3 regions of the Paenibacillus sp. LX16 genome follow, and region 1 is predicted to be linked to each of the others. Evidence: riboswitches for the same ligand, from Rfam matches in the RefSeq annotation. Region 1 holds a riboswitch; each other region holds the start of a gene.
What was found. A riboswitch is a leader RNA that binds a small molecule or an ion and turns the genes downstream of it on or off. The one in region 1 is predicted to bind thiamine pyrophosphate.
Positions count from the first base shown of each region.

Region 2: another riboswitch for thiamine pyrophosphate. It lies ahead of T3H97_RS02160 (ABC transporter substrate-binding protein); the one in region 1 lies ahead of thiC (phosphomethylpyrimidine synthase ThiC).
Region 3: another riboswitch for thiamine pyrophosphate. It lies ahead of T3H97_RS13975 (thiamine phosphate synthase); the one in region 1 lies ahead of thiC (phosphomethylpyrimidine synthase ThiC).

Region 1 covers NZ_CP141152.1:804,942-808,202, forward strand. Annotated here, with positions in the region: gene T3H97_RS03615 (alpha/beta hydrolase) at 1-182, opposite strand, end outside; gene T3H97_RS03620 (IclR family transcriptional regulator) at 481-1,224, shown strand; TPP riboswitch at 1,380-1,492, shown strand; gene thiC (phosphomethylpyrimidine synthase ThiC) at 1,680-3,261, shown strand, end outside.
Region 2 covers NZ_CP141152.1:478,651-481,911, forward strand. Annotated here, with positions in the region: gene T3H97_RS02155 (MTH1187 family thiamine-binding protein) at 1-213, opposite strand, end outside; gene T3H97_RS02160 (ABC transporter substrate-binding protein) at 748-1,791, opposite strand; TPP riboswitch at 1,984-2,093, opposite strand; gene T3H97_RS02165 (pyridoxamine 5'-phosphate oxidase family protein) at 2,364-2,798, shown strand; gene T3H97_RS02170 (bifunctional 2',3'-cyclic-nucleotide 2'-phosphodiesterase/3'-nucleotidase) at 3,019-3,261, shown strand, end outside.
Region 3 covers NZ_CP141152.1:3,203,549-3,206,809, reverse strand. Annotated here, with positions in the region: gene T3H97_RS13980 (ABC-F family ATP-binding cassette domain-containing protein) at 1-902, shown strand, start outside; TPP riboswitch at 996-1,104, shown strand; gene T3H97_RS13975 (thiamine phosphate synthase) at 1,370-1,963, shown strand; gene thiO (glycine oxidase ThiO) at 2,028-3,176, shown strand; gene thiS (sulfur carrier protein ThiS) at 3,173-3,261, shown strand, end outside.

The sequences.
Region 1 (3,261 bases):
GTAAGTACCCAAGCGATGTAAGCATGCAAGGCAATAAAACAAAACAACAGAAAAAAGACGACCGACAGCAGCAGAGCAATCACAACGTGCTTGAACCGCAGCAGACGGGGATTAAAGAGTGGGGTGGACGGCTCCTGAACAGCGGTCTGTAGCTGAGCGTTGCGCTGGGATGTCGAAATCATGTAAGAGCCTCCTTATATAAAATTGATCTTCGTTTCATAGAATTTAGGTATAATTCCACTTGAAAATAGTAGTGTAGATCCGTATAGATACCTATTATCGTATGATGGGGATTATCCAAAGTCAACGCCTGAACCGGAAAAGTAAAAATGATGCAAAGAATTGTCGATGTTTGTTCTCGTTCTGTAATATGGTTGTCACAAAAACATCGGTTTACAGTAGCCGCGACTATTCTATATAATTTATGTAACCATGTTTCATAGTGTGAAACGAATATGGATACAAGAGGAGCGGTTCACGATGGAAGACCGTAAATTAACCGTTCGCGCTGTAGAGCGTGCACTTGATATACTGCTGTGTTTTACTGCAAATTCGGATCTTGGCCTGACGGAGATTGCCTCCAAAATTGGTCTACATAAAAGCACGGTTCATCGGCTGCTGACTACGTTGGAGGATCGGGGCTTTGTCGTTCGGAATGCCGAAACGGAAAAATATCGACTTGGCTTCCGCATTTGGGAGCTATCCACGCATTTGTCCCAAAGTGACGAGCCGGCAGTGCTGTTGCAGCCTGCAATGGAAGGACTACGTGACCGTTTGGGCGAGACGGTCAGCTTGTACTTACGGGACGGTAGCATGCGTATTCGCATACAAGCCGTGCAGAGCAATCAGGCGATCCGCAGGGTCGCGCCTGTAGGTGCGCGTATGCCGCTGGCTGTAGGGGCCTCCAGCAAGGTGCTGGCGGCCTTTATGCCGCCGCAGGAGCTGGAAGCCCTGCTAAGCGGGGATGAATGGCCGCTCTCGGTAGACCCGGAGGTCTATAAAGCCCAGCTACAGGACATTCGCGAGAAGGGCTATGCGACCAGCTATGAAGAACGGGAGCCAGGGGCTGCTGCTGTAGCAGCGCCAATTGTGAACCGGAAGGGACAGGTCACTGCGGCTTTATCTGTATCTGGCCCGGTTAGTCGACTTGCACCCGAGACGCTACATGACTTTGCTCCGATTTTGATCGAAGCGGCGAAGGAAATGGGGCTTATGCTTCCGTAACAAGAATGAACACAGTTGAAGCAAGCAGAGTGATTTGATGGGGAACGTCTCCTTGGTAAAGGGAACCTAAAAGGGTTGCCAAAGCCATAAATTTAAAGTAGTCTGGTAAGGAAGGCGGGATGTCTGTTATATCCGCCTCATGTGAATAGAAGTATCACAGTTACTGGGGGAGCCTGTAATGCCGGGCTGAGATGGAATCGTGCAAGATTCCGGACCCTTTGCACCTGATCTGGATCATACCAGCGTAGGGAAGTAATCGGCCATTGAAATGTATACGCGGCTGCTGTCTACGGTGACGCATTGGAATAGGATTATTCCATATGCGCATTGTCTGGATAGCTGCCTCGTTAGATTAGCCGGTTCCCTGGGGAACCGGCTTTTTTGCATAGATCAGCGCCACCCTGGGAATGGTTCCGGATCGGTGTGTCATTTCATCGAAACGGGAGGAATGGACAATGAAGCCGACAGAAGCAGAAGGAACAAAAGAAGTTGAGGTAGAGAAGACAAACGGGGAGCAAGCCAGTGGGGTAAAACCCTTTCCGGGAAGCCGTAAGGTATATATTCAAGGCTCGCGGCCGGACATTGCCGTGCCAGAGCGCGAAATTGCTCTTCATCCTACACATACGCCGCAGGGCACGGAGCATCATGAGCCATTGCGTGTATATGATACGAGCGGTCCCATGACCGACGAATCCTATCAGGTCGATATCCGTCAGGGCCTGCCTCCATTACGGCGAGCTTGGGCACTGGAACGGGGCGATGTGGAGGCTTACGAGGGACGCGCCGTCCAGCCGGAGGATAATGGACTGAAACCTGGCTCGAAACGGGAGACAGTGGAATTTCCCGGCGTGACCAACCGTCCGCTTCGTGCTTCGCAAGGTCGTACAGTGACACAAATGCATTATGCGCGGCAAGGGATCATTACGCCCGAAATGGAATTTGCGGCGATCCGCGAAGGGGTGGAGCCTGAGTTTGTACGGCAGGAGTTGGCGGCTGGACGAGCCATTTTGCCTTCGAATATCAATCACCCGGAAAGTGAGCCAATGGTCATTGGGCGTCATTTTCACGTGAAGATCAATGCGAACATTGGTAATTCTGCGGTTACCTCCTCCATCGAGGAGGAAGTGGAGAAAATGACTTGGGCTGTGCGTTGGGGCTCGGATACGGTTATGGACCTGTCTACAGGCCGTAATATCCATACCACACGTGAATGGATCATTCGGAATTCTCCTGTACCGATTGGGACTGTGCCGCTGTATCAAGCACTTGAAAAGGTGAACGGTGAAGCAGAAGCGCTGACGTGGGAGTTGTATCGCGATACGCTGATTGAGCAGGCGGAGCAGGGAGTGGACTATTTTACAATTCATGCGGGTGTATTGCTGCGGTATATACCGATGACGGCGAATAGAATGACGGGAATTGTGTCCCGTGGCGGGTCGATCATGGCAGCCTGGTGCCTTGCGCACCATCAGGAGAATTTTTTGTATACACATTTTGAAGAAATCTGCGAAATTATGAAAGCCTATGATGTGGCCTTTTCTCTCGGGGATGGTCTACGTCCAGGTAGTATCTATGATGCGAATGATGAAGCACAGTTTGCAGAGCTGGAAACGTTGGGCGAGCTAACGCAAATCGCATGGAATCATGATGTTCAGGTCATGATTGAAGGGCCAGGACATGTCCCTATGCATAAAATCAAAGAGAATGTGGATTTACAAATGGAGATTTGTAAGGAAGCTCCTTTCTATACCTTGGGACCGCTCACGACGGATATTGCCCCCGGATATGATCATATTACCTCAGCCATCGGGGCGGCGATGATCGGTTGGTTCGGGACGTCCATGCTGTGCTATGTTACGCCTAAGGAGCATTTGGGTCTGCCGAATAAGGATGATGTCCGTGAGGGTGTCATTACCTACAAAATTGCGGCACATGCTGCTGATCTGGCGAAAGGTCATCCACGGGCGCAGCAGCGGGATGATGCTTTGTCCAAGGCACGCTTTGAGTTCCGCTGGCGGGATCAGTTCAATCTGTCGC
Region 2 (3,261 bases), 330 kb from region 1:
GGGACTGCCCGCTTCCGTCAAAGCCTCGTGCATTTCTTTAACCACTTTCAGCAACTCGTCGAGCTCGCCCTCCATGGTCGTATCCAATGGATTCACCTGATGTTTGACGCCGGAGTGCTGAATGACCTCAATCGCCTTATCTACATACGGGTAAGAGTCCTCGTTATTAGGAGTTTTAGGGATGACTTGAATACTGAGTAGTGTGTTAGCCATGAAAATTCACCTGTCCTTTATTGTGGAGTTGTTTTGAGAAAATAGGGTGGTTTAAGGCGGGGAGACCGCTTCGCGTTTCATTTGATCTTACGATCGCTGTTGCCGTGGGGTTCTTTGAATGAATTTTAAAAGGTAAGAATCCCACGGCAAAGGCGAGCGCTACGCTTCTCCAGATTCAAATGAACCGCTACGCTGCCAACCGCCTAAAAGCACCTTAGTTTTTGATAGGTTGTGTGGCATTTTTACACACAAGCGCATCTGTTTTTGCGCTTTAGATACTATGAGACTAAAGAATAAACCAAGTGGAACGAGAACGAAGTGGGCGGAATGGTGCTGTACAAGCGTTAGCGTTCGCTTTAAAAGCTTTCCGTAGGAAAGCTCGCTTCGGAAGCATAACCTCCCCGGATTTCTACACTAATCATAAGTTTTTATTAAGAAATCCGGGGGCGGTGGCGATGGGAAGCACCATCCGACTGCGTAGTGGGGCTTCGTTCACTTCTCTAGTTCAGTCTTATTTAACGTTTTAACAAATGATCAGCGCTTGGGCAAGAAGTCGTTTGTGAAGGCTTTATCTACTTCCAAAGGCTTGCTGAGCAGCTTGCGTTCGTACATCCAGTCCGAATAGTTTTGCCATACCTCCGCTTTTTGCACGCCCCATTGCGCGGCATCGTCCTGATAACGTGGGCTTAGCCATTTTTGGCTGGCGAGCACCAGTTTTTTATCCAGCTCTGGTACAGCTTTGCTTAAGATGTCAGCGGCTTCTTCCGGATGGGCGATAGTGTATTCATAGCCTTGTGCGGTAGCGTCCATGAACGCTTTGACCAGCTCAGGATCATTTTTTATCGTCTGTTCGTTGCTCACAATTACAGGCGTATAGTAATCGAGGCTTTTGGAATAATCTTTTACATACAGCATATCCAATGGCTCACCTCGAAGCTGGGCTTCGATTCCGGTCCATGCGTAGAAAATCCAGGCAAAGTCGATATCCCGCTTCACGGCTGTAAAATAGTCTGCATTGCCCATGTTGACGATCTTCACTTTGCTCACATCGCCTTTGTCTGAATCCATGATGGATTTCATGACCGCTTCTTCTACGGGAGAGCCCCAACCGCCGTATTTTTTACCTTCAAAATTTTTCGGGCTCTTAATTCCGCGATCTACCGGGGCTGCGAAGCCTGAGGTATTATGCTGGATCACCGCAGCGATGGATACAAGCGGCACGCCTTGCGTACGAGCCTGTGTGACGCCTTCTTGGTAGCTGAAACCAAAAGGTGCAGCATTAGAAGCAACCATTTGATCGGCTCCGCCTGAACCAGGTTGAATAATTTGGACATTCAAACCCGCTTTTTCGTAATATCCTTTGTCCTTGGCAACATAGAGTCCCGTATGATTCGTATTGGGTGTCCAGTCGAGCACGACTTTAACATCTTTGAGATCCTTTGCCGAAGTAGACGTTTGAGTGTTGGTAGCGGGAGCCGCTTCTTGGGATGTGGAGGGACTTCCACCGCAAGCAGTCAGGGTCAGGGCCATGAGCCACAGACTGATCAGTCCCAGGCTTAACATTTTCATGCGCTTCATCGTTGTGTTCTCTCCTTTAATTACCCGTTATCCGTCCAATCAGACAGCTTATATTCCCCATTTTCATAAAAATAACATCTGCCGGACGCGATCTTTCCAACAACTTAATCTTCAACAAAAAAAGCGCCCCGAGTTTCCGGGACGCTTGCGCTTGTATATACCAAAGTAAGGGATGGTCCTATGTAAAAAAGGCACATCTTGCTTAAGCATTCCTACGCTGGCATTACCCAGATCAGGTTGTAAGGGTCAGTGTCTTGGGACACACTCTCAGCCGGCCGATTCCAGCACCCCTGGCATTGTATGGTTTAATGGGTTCATTTATTCGGGTTTACTACGACGATTATATGCCTTGAATGCGAGTCTGTCCAGCATGGAGGAAGAGATGACGGTTCATTTGCCGAACGACAGGGTACACTTTTACTGTGAGCTTTGATCTGAAAATGAGCATGAATCAATCCGATCTGATCGGGTCATGTTATTTTCAGAACAGCTGCGTAGGTATATTCAGATGGGCTGGTGTCAAATGGCATGGCCGTAGAGAATTCTAATTCGTGAAAAGGAGTTGTTGTACTGTGGGTAAAACGGAAACATTGGATCGTAGCCAACTAGAACAAGCCATTGTGAAGGCTTTGGATAACAACAAATTTTGCTCGTTAGGTACGGTAGAGGGTGGAAAACCGAAAGTACGCTATATGGCCCTTTTTAACGATGGAATGAACATTCATCTGGCGACAGATCGCAAAACGCATAAAGTGGATGAGCTAAAGGATAATCCGAATGCTTATCTGCTGCTGGGTTATGAAGTTGGCGGTACGAAGGAAGTCGTAGAAGTGGAGGCTACCGTCCAGATTACAGCTGATGAGGGGCTGCGCAAACAAGTGTGGAACGATTCCTTGAAGGAATGGTTCTCCGGACCGGATGATCCAGATTATGTCATTCTGGACGTGAATCCGACTCGCATTGAGTATGTGGGCCAGCAAACTGAGCGCCAAGTGTGGAATAAATAATGAGAATATAAATGGATAAACCAGTGAATCTCCGAGTTTTTTAGGAGGTTTGCTGGTTTTTTATTTTTGAGAGAATTAATTATTTTTTCATAAATAATTTAAGTAAATGACTACTCTTTTGTCTGGCGTTGGATTAAAATAGAAATGGTGGGTTCAAGGCTTACATATATGTGCAAAAGTATGTATATGAAGCATACACCTTAATGAGGAGGGGTATATTTTGTTATTTCGTAAAAATTGGTTTAAAGGGTTTACAGCAGCAGTTGTAGCTTGTAGCATGCTGGTGTTTTCAACCGCTCCATCCTGGGCAGCTAACGATTCTCGCGATAGTGCTACGGTGAATTTGCGTATCTTGGAAACAACGGATATTCACGCGTCGCTGATGAACTATGACTACTATTCGGACAAAGTAACCAACGAATATGGCCTGATTAGCACTGCCAATGTGATCCAACAGGCGCGT
Region 3 (3,261 bases), 2.4 Mb from region 1:
ATACTGAATTTATGAATCAGGTCGTTAATGTTATTTACCATCTTGAATTTGCCAAGATGACCCGTTATTCAGCTAACTATGAAAAGTTTCTTGAAATGGCGGATCTGAACAAAGCTCAGCATATTGATGCTTATGAGAAGCAACAGGACTTTATTAAGAAACAGGAAGATTTTATTCAGCGTAATAAAGCGCGTGCTTCTACCTCAGGCCGAGCAAAGAGCCGTGAAAAGCAGCTTGATCGGATCGAACGTATTGATAAGCCTGAAGAAGCCGCAAAACCAACCTTTCAATTCAAAGAGGCACGTGCAAGCGGAAAGACGGTATTTGAGGGTATTGATTTTGAGATTGGTTATACACATGCCCTTTTGCCTAAAATGTCCATGACGATTGAACGTGGCGAAAAGATTGCAATTGTCGGCTACAATGGTGTCGGTAAATCGACATTGCTCAAAACCATATTGGGAAAAATTCCGCCAATCAGTGGAAAAACCTATCAAGGTGATTTTTTGCAGCCCGCTTATTTTGAGCAGGAAGTAAAGGCGGAGAAAATTACACCGATTGACGATGTATGGAATGAATTTCCGCATTTGAATCAGCATGAAGTACGAGCGCATTTGGCGCGTTGCGGTTTGAAAAATGAGCATATCACGCGTCCACTATCAGCGCTTAGTGGTGGAGAACAGGCTAAAGTCCGTCTTTGCAAACTGTTAATGCGTGAAAGCAACTGGGTATTGTTCGATGAGCCTACCAACCACTTGGATGTTAAAGCAAAGGATGAGCTGAAACGTGCCTTGAAGGAATACAAAGGGACCGTATTGCTTGTATCTCACGAACCGGACTTTTACGAGGATTGGGTAACCAAAACGTGGAATGTGGAAGAATGGTCAAGTAAAGTTAACTAAAATCAGTTAAATCCAGTTCTGCATATTTCACACGAAGTGGGGTTTGCAGAATTAGGAAAATATGCTAAGCTATTTTTAGCTTATACAATAAAATAGTCACACTAGGGGAGCCGCCCATGCGGCTGAGACGGAATAAATGGATTTCGGACCCTTTGCACCTGATCTGGGTTATGCCAGCGTAGGGAAGTGAGCGCCGTGCAAACAAGGCAACACCGTCTTTATTTTGTTTGTGCGTGGGACGATACACGTATACGGATATCATGGTCCGTTCGATTATTGGACGTTCGTTAAACCACTTCCTTGGGGAAGTGGTTTTTTTGCGTTTCGTTCATTTTAAGTTGTTCGAGCTTCCGTAGACGGATTCACATACAATCCCCTTTCATTACTGCTGGTAGACGTGGCTGGCTAAGCTTAGATCCTTTAATCCAATGTGAGGTGAAGACAAAATCGAATTACACGCAATTTCGATGGAAAAGGGCACTTTTGCACAAGCAGCCCAAGTGGCTGCTGTGATTTGTCCTTATGTTCATTATGTACACGCACGTTTAAAACAGAATGGTGCCTCTGCATTGCTTTCTTTGACTCGCAGCATGGTGGAGCAGGAAGTTCCTTTGCAACAAATAGTAGTAAATGATCGTGTGGATGTAGCTTTACTTACTTTGGTTGGAGCCGTCCAGCTACCAGCTAATGGATTACCTGTTGTGGATGTGAAAAGCCTACTTTCAAAGGGTACACGCTGTGGAGTGTCTGTGCATTCCTTGGAGGAGGCGCAGAATGCCGAGCGGGCAGGTGCGGACTATGTACTTTATGGTCACGTATATGAGACCCATTGTAAGCCTGGTATTGTACCGCGGGGTATAGCTCAGCTTGAACATATTTGCAGGCTGTCGAACATTCCGGTGATCGCGCTGGGCGGCATACAACCTCACCATATCCCGGAGCTTTATATGGCCGGAGCAAGCGGAATTGCGGTGATGTCTGGTATATGGGAGGCTGAATCGCCCGTTGCAGCTGCGATGGAATATAGGCGAATGGCAGATCTTGTAGTTCACAGCCTGTAGCGAGAAAACGAGAGTAGAAGCAAGCTGGAAGCAGAATGGTTTATGGAGAGGAGACACGAAACAAATGCTAAAGATACACACGGAGGCAAGAGCGATAGGACATGCTGAATGCTTGGTCATAGGTGGAGGTGTCATCGGCAGTTCCATTGCTTATCATGTGGCCAAGGAGGGAAGAAGTACGATCATGCTGGAACGATTGATCCCGGGTGAGGGAGCCTCAGGAGCAGCGGTTGGAATGCTGGCAGCGGAAAGTGAAGAGTTCACCGACTCTGAGCTGGCACGATTTGCTCGCAGAAGTCGAGATGCATTCCCTGAGCTTGTCTGTGATCTGGAGCGTTTGTCGGGTATTTCGGTGGAATTCCGTACAGAAGGATTTGTGACCCCTTTCCATACGGAAACTGAGGGCCAAAAACGCTGGAAAGCTGCTAAAACGCGAGAGGATGATTGTCCTATCTGGTGGGATGCGAGGGAATTGGCCCGACGAATTCCAGGTTTGGATGAACAAGCGATCGGGGCAATATATCGCTCAAAGGAGACACAAGTGGCTCCTGTCCAGCTTTGCCGTGCTTATGCAGGTGCTGCTGCGGTGCTGGGAGCAACGGTATGGTCTGGTACACAGGCAGAGCAACTGGTCATACAGGATGGTCGAGTTTGCGGTGTTCGAACAGATAGTGGCTTTTTTTCCTGCGATCAGGTCATTATTGCTGGAGGCTTGGATAGCATGAAATTGCTAGCGCAGGTTGGGTTTGAATATCCACTTTATCCGGTCAAGGGCGAAGCGGTAGCGGTCTCCTTGAAAGATCGCCCGTTAGAATACACCATTTATGCTGATGATATTTACCTCGTGCCTAAACAGAATAACGAGCTTTGGATTGGGGCAACGAGCCTTCCGCATCAATATGACGAAGAAGTGACCGTAGGAGGCTTGGAGGGGTTGCTGGCACGTGCCTCTGCCTGGCTGCCGCGCGTCCGTGAAGCTTCTTTTATACGCACTTGGGCGGGCTTACGTCCACAGGCTGCATCAGGTCACCCTTTTATAGGCGCTGTTCCTGGGGTCGAGGGCGTATATGCTGCAGTCGGGCATTATCGCAACGGTGTCCTGCTGAGTGATGCTACCGGGCGTGCGATGGCAGCTATGCTTAATGGGGCTGGTGCGGCTGAACTTGGGATAAGTAGTTTTTCTTCTGAGCTCCTCAAGGAGGAAAGCTTATGAAGCTGACGATTAACGGCCAGAGCATGACCTTTTCTAATCGGATCACTCATGTGAATCAATTGCTACATGAGCTTGATGTAAAGGT